3 regions of the Enteroscipio rubneri genome follow, and region 2 is predicted to be linked to each of the others. Evidence: predicted binding sites of a transcription regulator. Region 2 holds the regulator's gene; each other region holds the start of a gene.
What was found. Region 2 encodes LexA, which represses DNA repair genes until DNA is damaged. Its sites were predicted from a motif close to CNAACANNTGTTNG; they were not measured.
Positions count from the first base shown of each region.

Region 1 (3,247 bases), on a different contig from region 2:
GCATGATGGTAGCCCGTGCGATGGGCTACTGGATGCGCCAGTTCGACGTCCCCGCTTGGCGCGGGCAGGATGATCCGATGCCGTTCGAGCTGGCGGGCGGAGCGTATACGACGGGTCCTCGCACGCCGTTCCGCTGATCTGGCTAGCCAGTTCGCTGGTGTCGAGCGGATACTCGTTTGGCAAGAAACCTTGCGCGTCATTGAGCGGATACCGCTTGCCAGCACGTGGAGCCGAAATTCGTCGGCTTAGATGCGGCAAGACGGATCGGACTCGCACGCTCCAGTCTTGACGTTTTAGATGAACAGCGCATCCTGCTTGCTGTGGAGCAAGAGGGAACGTTGGGGTCCGTCGGTAATCACGTCATCCGGTCCGATTGTGCTGTCAAGCAGGGGCGAATACGGATCATGTTGGCGGTAGTTTTCGAGCGATTTCGTTGCGCTTGTGTTCGCGTAACAGTAGAGACAGCTGCTTGGGCAGGTGTCGTACGCGCCGATATCGCGGCTTTCAAAGCAACGGCAGCCGGGTTTCAAACCCTTGTGTTTGAGTGTTCTGAATTGACAGTTATTAGCGCGTCCAAGGGTGGCGAGGGTCGCGCATCCTTTGCGTTCGATACCGAATGCTCGATAGTCGCCCGTTTCGCAGCACGCTTGGAGGGCGAGCCCATGCGACGCCGCGATCGATCCGAGGCTTTGCGCGAGTGCGGTCTTGCCGTTGCGGTCGAGTGGGACGAAGCCCGGCAAAGATTTTTTCAACCGTTCGTACTGTTCGACAAATCCGAAAATACAGCGATCGACATGTCCGGCCACTTGGGCGGCTATACGATCGAAGGTCTCTGCATGCACCTCGGCAGTGTAGGCGTCGGTGAGCAGTACGGGCTCGTAGCGCCATACAACACGCTCGGAGCCGACGATGCGAGAGAGTTCGAGAAGGGTTTGAATGCTGGTGTCGATGTCGGGTATATTCGGCTCGATGTCGGTTCCATATGCGGTAATTGAGTAGAAGCAGTACACGCCATACCGCTCGACAATGTCATGCATGTGAGGCAGGATAGGTCGGTAATCCTTCGAGCAGAAGACGATGCAGTCCACGACGGACGGATCGAGCTGGCAACGGGACACTTTGTGCGGGAACAGCGGATTGCGCACATAGGCTGATCCTTCTTCGAGCCTGTTTAAAAACCATTCTGTGTAGTGGTTGACAATATCGGTCCTTCCCCCCACGTTGACGATCATGGGGCACCTCCCCTTCGGATCATGCCGCCTATCGAGTAAACCCCTCCGAATGCAGCCAGATTTGCCGTCGATGCGTGACCAATAAACTTATAAAAAGAAACACCTGTTCGAAATGTCAAGTATAGTGGACAGACACCGGTGGCGTAAAGCATGAGTTGAAGACGCCGATTTTGCTTATGGCTTGGATCGCGAGGACGCCGGCATATGCGGGGAAGCAGCCCGGCGTCCTCGGCCGCGAAGAGGGATGGGTCCGGGGCGAATGCGGCCCGAAACGCGACGAGGGCCGCCGAAGGCGGCCCTCGAAGGGGAGGGGTCCGGCAGGATCAGGAGAACGTTCCGGCCGGGCAGTCGGTGCGCTTAGGCGAAATCAAGTTCGCCGATAGTCGTTCCCTTGGCGCAAGCTTCTCCAACGAGCTGGCCGAACGTCACGCAGCGTCCGTGGCTGACACCGGGGCAATGCACGGGGTAGTCCTTGCCGAAGAAGTCGCCCTGCACGTTGCCGATGGCGAACAAGCCGGCAATGGGCTCGTCCTCGGCGGTGAGAACCTGGGAATCGGCGTTCACGTGGAGGCCGAACGGGATGGTCAGCGTAGAGCACACGTTCTTCGTCGCGTAGAATGGCGCGGTCTTCACGGGCGCGAGCCACTGTGCGGGCACGTCGAAGTCGATATCCTCGCCTGCGTCGGCCATGCTGTTGTAGCGCTCGACGGTGGCTTTGAACGTGTCGGCCGGGATGTCGAGCTGCTTGGCCAGGTCCTCAAGCGTATCGGCCTTGATCAGCTTGCCGTTGCCTAGCCACTTCTCCATGACGGCATCGAGGCCGTCGGTGAAGCGGTCGAAGCGCTCGGGTTGCTGCTGCATGATGTACTTCTCATAATCCGAGTCGAAGATGGACCACGCGACGTTGCCCGGTGTGTTCATACGGGCGTTCGTCAGCATGGGCTCGAACGGCATCTCGGCACCGTAGCGCTCGCCGTTGGCGTTCACGGCCAGCCAGCTCATGATGAACGAAGTCAGGTTGCACTCGAGCGTATCGAGCGTGAACTGGTGGATCATCGGGGCTGCTTCGCTCTTGGACATGGCGGCGCCGGCCCACATGCCCATGGTTAGGCCGTCGCCGTTATTGAAACCGGCAGGTGCGTAGCAGTTTGAATCAGAACGATTCGAGATGGGGCAGAACGCATCCACCATCTCCTGGTTGCCTCCGATGTCGCCCGTGGCCAGGATGACGCCCTTCGCGGCGTTGTACTGCACGTGCTTGCCGTCCTTCGTGGTTGCGATCACGCCGGTGATGCCGCTGGCTGCATCACCCACGAGTTGTTCGGCGCGTGCCTCGAACACGAATTCGGCACCGTTGTCGACGGCGGAGTTGTACACGAGCTCGCCCAGCGTCACGTTGACTGGCTGGCCGTCGTCGCGGGAGTCGTACTTCTCGCCGCCGCGCACGAACGAAACGGCGTCGGGATAGACGCGCCACTGGTTGGACAGGGTCGACCAGTTGCCGTACTTCGCCGTGCCCGACAGCGCGGGCACCATACTGACGCCGTTCTTAGAGCCCAGCTCCTCGATGTAGTCGAATACTTCGCCGGAGCGGGACGCCCACACGTAGATGAGGTCGTAGTTCGTGGTCTGGTGCGACGCCTGGTGCAAGAAACGAGCGGCAACGCGCGGATCGAGGTCGAAGCCGTTCTGCTTGTGGAAGTTGCTGCCAATATGGCCCACGTCGACGCCGCGCACGGAGAACGAGGTATTACGCTCGATGACCACCGTCTTGGCGCCATTGCGGGCGGCTGCCTCGGCGGCGTTGATGCCCGCAAGGCCCGCGCCTACGATGACGATGTCGTAGTCCTGCGTTTCGGCGATATCGGAGATAGGCTCCGGCGCGACTTCCCACGTATGCTTCGAAGATGCTTCGCCCGACGCCGCACTCGACGAGGACGCCGACGAATCGGACGACTCCGCAGGGCTGCACGCCGGCAGCGCGACGGCTGCAGCCGCAGCTGCGCCCGTGGCGA
Region 1 covers NZ_CAWVIN010000003.1:80,020-83,266, reverse strand. Annotated here, with positions in the region: gene ABGT83_RS07625 (DUF4013 domain-containing protein) at 1-137, shown strand, start outside; gene ABGT83_RS07620 (DUF1848 domain-containing protein) at 294-1,232, opposite strand; gene ABGT83_RS07615 (FAD-dependent oxidoreductase) at 1,590-3,247, opposite strand, start outside.
Region 1: ABGT83_RS07620 (DUF1848 domain-containing protein) is a predicted target of LexA. The motif match lies at 1,329-1,342, and genes of this name have one in related genera.

Region 2 (3,247 bases):
GCGGTCTCCGCGCTTGATCTCAAAAGGCTTGTGCGCGTCCAGATTGACGAGAACAGACTGCAGCTCGCCTCGGTAACCGCTGTCGATAAGACCGGGAGCATTTACTAGCGAAACGCCATGCTTTATAGCAAGTCCGCTTCGGGGCAGGACAAAACCAGCGTACCCTCTCGGAATAGACACGGCAATGCCGCAGGGTACGAGTGCTCGTTCGAACGGATGCAGAACCAGATCGATCGTTGAGCGCAAATCGACACCAGCATCGCCGGGATAGGCGTATGCAGGGATTGGCAGCTCCGGATCGAGCTGTTTGAGCGGCACGGCAATGCCCTCCATCAGCTCATCCCTTCCAATGCGGCAGCGAATTCCTCGATGTTCTGGAAGTCCTTGTATACGCTTGCGAAGCGTACATACGCGACATCGTCGAGCTTTGCAAGGCGGACAAGAGCCATATCGCCGAGCTCTTTGGACTTGATCTCGTTCTTTGATGCATTGCGGAGTTCAGACTCGATGCTCTCGATGAGCGTCGCTACCTGTTCTGGAGAAATAGGTCTTTTTGCACAGGCGATAAGCAGGCCTCTCATAAGTTTTTCGCGATCGTAGACTTCAGACGATCCATCGGACTTGATGACTATAAGCGGAGTGTCGCCAAGCCGCTCATAGGTAGTGAAGCGATGACCGCATTCGAGGCATTCACGGCGCCGACGAATGGTCGCACCGTCTTCGGATGGTCGAGAATCGACAACTTTCGATTCGGAATGACCGCAGGATGGACAGCGCATGGCACTCCTTCTGTCAGCGTTTTTTCCACCCTAACATACTAGATATTGTGGTTCAATGAAATCGATGAAATCATTGGAAAGAGCGTCAAGGCCGATGATGGTTCGGACATGTCCATACCCAATGTGTTCATGTCGGTGCCTGCGGCTATGTCCCGATCCTTTATGAGAAGGTCGGGCGCGCATCGCCCTCGCGTAGTCGATGCCGGCCGATGGGGCTGGTCGACTTCAAGAACCTCGGAGGGGAAATATCAAAAGCGATTCGATCATCGCAAGCAGAGCGACGGAAGGCTTTTGTTGATGTCCTCCATGAGGGTGTGTTATAAAGCAAGGAACAACCCAAAAAACGCCGTTGCGCAGAGCGTGAATCCGCCAACGGTCGCCTGCAGGAGGTTCATACGATCGAAGGGTTTTCCCGCTGCGTCTCCTGATCGCAGCTCTGTAACGAACTGCGATCTGAGAACGTTCCTATCGATTCGACCGAGTTTACTATGATATCCGAAGCAGGAACTGTCTGAACTTGGGCTCGATGGACGATCGCTTTGGTACGGCCCGGGAAATACGATAATCTCGGCCTCATGCTCGGCGGTCTCGATCGCTTCCAAGCGAAGAGCGGACGTTCCCTCGACAAGATATTTCGTCGCATATTTCTTCATTTTTACCCTCCTGCTCTTGCGTAGAACCTTTGTTCGCGTATATAATAGGTCGAACAAAGGTTCATGTCAAGAGACTTTAAAACATTTGTTCGCTAGTAGTATCGGACGACGAAAGGACGACCCTATGGCCGAGAAGGTAACGAAGCGCCAGCAAGCGGTGCTCGACTGCATCGAGGAGTGCATCAGGGAGAAGGGGTATGGTCCTACCGTGCGCGAAGTATGCCAGAGCCTCGGGCTTTCCTCCCCTTCAACCGTCCATGTGCATCTTAAGGCGCTCGAACAGAAGGGACTCATCAAGCGCGATCCGCTCAAATCGCGCTCGATAGCGCTCACGTATCCGCTTGAGGACGCGGCGCTTGCCACGAATGTCATCCAACCTTCGTTCAGCAAGATCGTGAACGTTCCGCTCGTCGGTAACGTTGCGGCCGGTTCGCCCATCCTTGCCGAAGAGAACATAACCGACACGCTTTCGCTTCCGACCGATATCGTGGGCGACTCCCCTTCGTTTTTGCTGTCGGTACGCGGCGAGTCGATGATCGAAGCGGGCATCAACGATGGCGACTACGTGGTCGTGAAGGAGCAGCCTGTCGCCGACAACGGCGATATCGTGGTCGCTCTGGTCGATGACGGTGCAACGGTCAAGCGGTTCTACAAAGAACAGGGGCACGTACGTCTGCAGCCGGAGAACTCCACGATGGAGCCTATCATCACGACTGATTGCTCGATTGCTGGCAAGGTTGTCGCGGTGTTCCGTCGGCTTTGATAATCTTGGTCGATATTGCATGAAAGAAGCCGACTCGCCGGTTTGCAATCGGCGAGTCGATGTCTGAATGCGCTCGATCAACCGGGTCGGTGCGTGCATGTGGTCGACTTGATAGGTTGGCCGCATAGTCCAGCGAGACTGGATGCGTGTTGGTCGAAAAGCTCGCCTTCTGAATACGTCGAATGCTTCAGTTGCTTTCCGAGAACGCGCGGAATAGGCCGGCGTATGAAGGAGCGGCCAGCATGACAATGTGCGTGCCGGCTTCCTCATGCGTTTCCGAGAGAATACGGCAACGCTCGTGGGCAACGGATACCAAATCCCCGCGATCGTAAGGTATGACCACGTTCATATGCGTGTCGTGCGACGACGCGACGCGGGCTATATGGGAAACGAGCTCGTCAACTCCCTCTCCTGTTGCCGCCGAGACGAACTGCGCCTGTGCGTAACGAGATCGCAGTGCCGCGAGTCCTTCGTTATCAAGCACATCGCACTTGTTAAACACCAGCACACGCTTGATGTTCTGGGCCCCGATCTGCCCGAGAACATCCTCGACAGCAGCTATCTGGGCTTCGTACTGGTCGGAAGAGGCGTCGACAACGTGCAAGACGAGATCAGCCCCCGTAATCTCGTCGAGTGTCGACTTGAACGCTTCGACGAGCGTCGTGGGGAGTTTCTGGATGAATCCAACAGTGTCGGTAATTGTGATCTCGCGGCCTTCCGGCAGCTCGAACCTGCGGGTCGTCGAGTCGAGCGTGGCGAACAATTTGTCGTAGGCGAGGACATCGGCATTCGTCAGTCGATTGATCAAGCTCGACTTGCCGGCATTGGTGTAGCCGGCAAGAGCCACCTTGTACATGCCGCTTTCGTAGCGGCTCTCACGCTGTACGGCCCGAACCTCAGCCAGATGCTTGAGCTCGCGCTTGATGGAGGTGATGCGCTTGCGCACCATGCGCCGGTCAACCTCGAGCTGGCTCTCCCCCTCTCCGAAGCGGGAGCCTACGCCACCGCCCATTCGGTTCGAAGCAAGGTGCGCCCACATACCGCGCAACCGC
Region 2 covers NZ_CAWVIN010000002.1:668,912-672,158, forward strand. Annotated here, with positions in the region: gene dut (dUTP diphosphatase) at 1-333, opposite strand, end outside; gene nrdR (transcriptional regulator NrdR) at 333-779, opposite strand; gene lexA (transcriptional repressor LexA) at 1,557-2,195, shown strand; gene hflX (GTPase HflX) at 2,383-3,247, opposite strand, start outside.

Region 3 (3,247 bases), on a different contig from region 2:
TGCGGAATGGGTCGGTAACTTCAATGTTTCGAATGAGGAAAAAGACGATATCGGCTATCACGAAAGCTTTATGAAGGCATCTGGTGAGATCGCATTGGCCCTGCAAGACTTCTTGAAGGGGAGGAACATCGATTCTTCCGACGTAAGGTATTTTCTAACAGGTCATAGCCGCGGGGGCTCGGTAGCGAATATCCAAGCCGCCGCTCTTTCCAGGACGGTGGGCGGTGAGAACGTGTATGCGTACACGTTCGCCTCTCCGAACGGGGTGTCGCAAGACGTGATGGAAGGGGAAGACTTCGACAACATCATAAACATTGTGAACCCCGAAGATTTAGTGACAAAGGCGCCCCTGTCCAAGTGGGGCTATGCTCGCTACGGTGTGTCTTTATGCACGCCTTCAAAATCCAATTCCTCAGAGTATACTCGGCAATATCTTCCAGTGATGCGACAGTATTTTGCTCAGTATTCGAGTAACGAGACCTACCATCCATATTTCACGGGTGCGCTCGCTTCGAATGCGGCTGTTGAAGCGGTATTCTCGCTATCTCCCAGCATTGCCGGATTCTATGGACGGCTCTACGGCCTTCCGGGTTTCAATTTGATAGACAAGCATCAAACCGACGAGCTGGAATGGACGTCATTTCACGCGATGCTAGAAGCTTTTATGAAGTTGAAGTTCACCGGTTCGGAGAATCTGACGAGTGCCGATTGGGCGGCGCTTGTGTATTGCGCGGCACCTGCGGCAATCGGCATCGTGAAGGTCGTCGAAGCCATAGGATTGCACCCGATCGTCTCGACTGCGGGTGGAGCTGTGATCGGCATCGCTGCCGTCGACATCGCTTTAAACCTCGCCGATGCGCATTGTGGGGAGACGTATCTTGCATGGATGATGACCTCTGACACCGTGGCGATGTATAAGAATCGTTTCAAGGGAATAGCCGTCGCATGTCCTGTCGATGTGCATGTCAGGGATTCTGAGGGAAGGTTGGTCGCCAGTATCGAGGACGATAAGGTGGACGAGTCCATCATGCAGGATGGTCTCGCAGCTACCGTCGATGAAAATGGAGTCAAGAAGGTCGATATACCCGATGACGATACCTATTCCGTCGAGCTCGTCGCGACGGGCGATGGCGAGATGGATTATACCATCAGCGAATACGAAGGCGAAGGAGCCTCGCTTCGCCACGTGCAATTCCGCGACGTGCCTTTGTCCGAAGGGGAGCGGTTCGAGGGCGTGATATCCGAAGGGGAGGGCAACCTTGCTTCGACGTTTTCCATCCACAGCTCCTATGGGGAGACGATAGAGCCTGACGCAGAGTACGGCGGAGGCGACGTCGATAATCTGACAGTGACCGTCGAAGCACAAGGCCAGGGCAACGCCTGGGGCAACGCGCGCGTTACGAAAGGGTCGCCCGTCACCGTCGAAGCGCAGCCGCTTGGCGAGGCGGTCTTCGACGGATGGTACGAACACGGCAGTCTTGTGAGCGAAAGCGCGAGCTACTCGTTCCAGGTCGAGGATTCGCGAGCGTTGGTAGCGAAATTTAAGGATGCCGGCCAGGGCCCGGGGGAGGGTCCAAGCGAGTCCGAGGGCGGAGAGGGAGACGGACGATTCTCGGAAGGAGCTGATGAAAATGCAGGAGCGCGCGGCGTCTCGCCTTCCGTCGCGCGTTTGGCTTCGACGCGCGACGACAGTGCCGTGAACTTGGCGCCTGCCTGCGCGCTGCTGGCGCTGCTCGGATGGTCGATTGCGATTGCCATAAGAAGGCGCTTGCGATAGCGGGAAGATCCGGGCGTCGCTGAAGCGGAGCGAGCGCGTTCGGGCGTCTCTTGAGTGGGGGCGGACGTCGCTTGAGGGGCTCGCTTGATCGGTTCGGGCGTTGCTGGAACAACCGTCGGGGGTTGGAGGGATCGTAGAAAAGGCGCGCTTTCGAGCGCGTCTTTTTCGTTCTGTACGGCGAATTGTGGTACTATGCATGCGAACATTCGTTTGCAGAAGAAGTGAGGACGATGACGCTCGTCGAACGTACCATCTTGGGCATCGATCCCGGTCTGGCGAACACCGGCTGGGGCATCGTGGCGCAGCGCGGGCCGCACCTGACATGCCGCGCATATGGGTGTGTTTCCACATCGAAGGACGCGCCACTCGCCCAGCGGCTGCACAAGATCCATGAGCAGATGGCTGCCGTCGTCGCACGGTTCGAGCCTTCGTGCGCGGGCATCGAGACCGTGTGGTTCGGCGCGAATGTGCAGAGCGCCTTCGCTACGGGCCAAGCGCGCGGGGCCGCGCTCGTCGCGTGCGCCGATCGCGGGCTCGAGGTGCTCGAGTTCTCGCCCAGCCAGATCAAGCTGGCGGTGGTGGGCACGGGCTCGGCCGAGAAGGACCAGGTGCAGTACATGGTGCGCCAGCTGCTCGCGCTCGACGACGTGCCGCGGCCCGATCACGCGGCCGATGCACTAGCCGCGGCCATATGTTATACGACGCACGAGGGCTTTGCGCAGCGCACCGGGGCGGCGTGCGTGGCCTATGATTCCCCCAATTCGGGAAAGGACCTGCGATGATCGCGTTTCTGAAAGGCACCTTGGCGGGCAAGACGACCTCCTCCGCAGTCGTCGAGGTTGCTGGCGTAGGCTATGCCGTGGGAATGTCGCAAGCGGCCCTCTCGAAGCTGCCCGAGATGGGCGGCGCGGTGGAGGTGCACACGTATCTTCAGGTGAGCGATAGCGGAATCGCGCTGTACGGCTTCCTCACCTTGGAGGAGAAGGCGCTGTTCGAGCGCCTGATCGGCGTGGGCGGGGTGGGGCCGAAGGTGGCGCTCGCCGCACTCTCGGCGTTCTCGCCGGCGGCGCTCGTGGCCGCCGTGCAGGCGCAGGACGTGGCCGCCGTTCAGCGCATCCCCGGCGTGGGCAAGAAGACAGCCTCGCGTATCATCCTCGAACTCAAGGGCTCGTTCGACCAGGGAATCGCGGGGCTCTTCGAGGACGAAGCTCCGATCGCTGCCGTTATGGCGGAGCGGCTGGCCGGCGCACGGGAGGCGCTCCTGTCCATGGGCTTCACCTCCGCAGAGGCGGAGGTGGCCCTCAAGGGCGCGCCCGAGGACGGCGATGAGAGCGTGCTGGTACAATACGCTCTGAAACGACTGGGATCGAACGCGTAGGCGTACCGCGCCGATGAAACGGATAGGCGGCCATGGCTGACAACGGCATCGAAATAGAGGGGCTCGTGTTCGAGGCGGACGCCGCCACCGGC
Region 3 covers NZ_CAWVIN010000001.1:209,524-212,770, forward strand. Annotated here, with positions in the region: gene ABGT83_RS00820 (lipase family protein) at 1-1,777, shown strand, start outside; gene ruvC (crossover junction endodeoxyribonuclease RuvC) at 2,008-2,559, shown strand; gene ruvA (Holliday junction branch migration protein RuvA) at 2,556-3,155, shown strand; gene ruvB (Holliday junction branch migration DNA helicase RuvB) at 3,188-3,247, shown strand, end outside.
Region 3: ruvC (crossover junction endodeoxyribonuclease RuvC) is a predicted target of LexA. The motif match lies at 1,977-1,990, and genes of this name have one in related genera.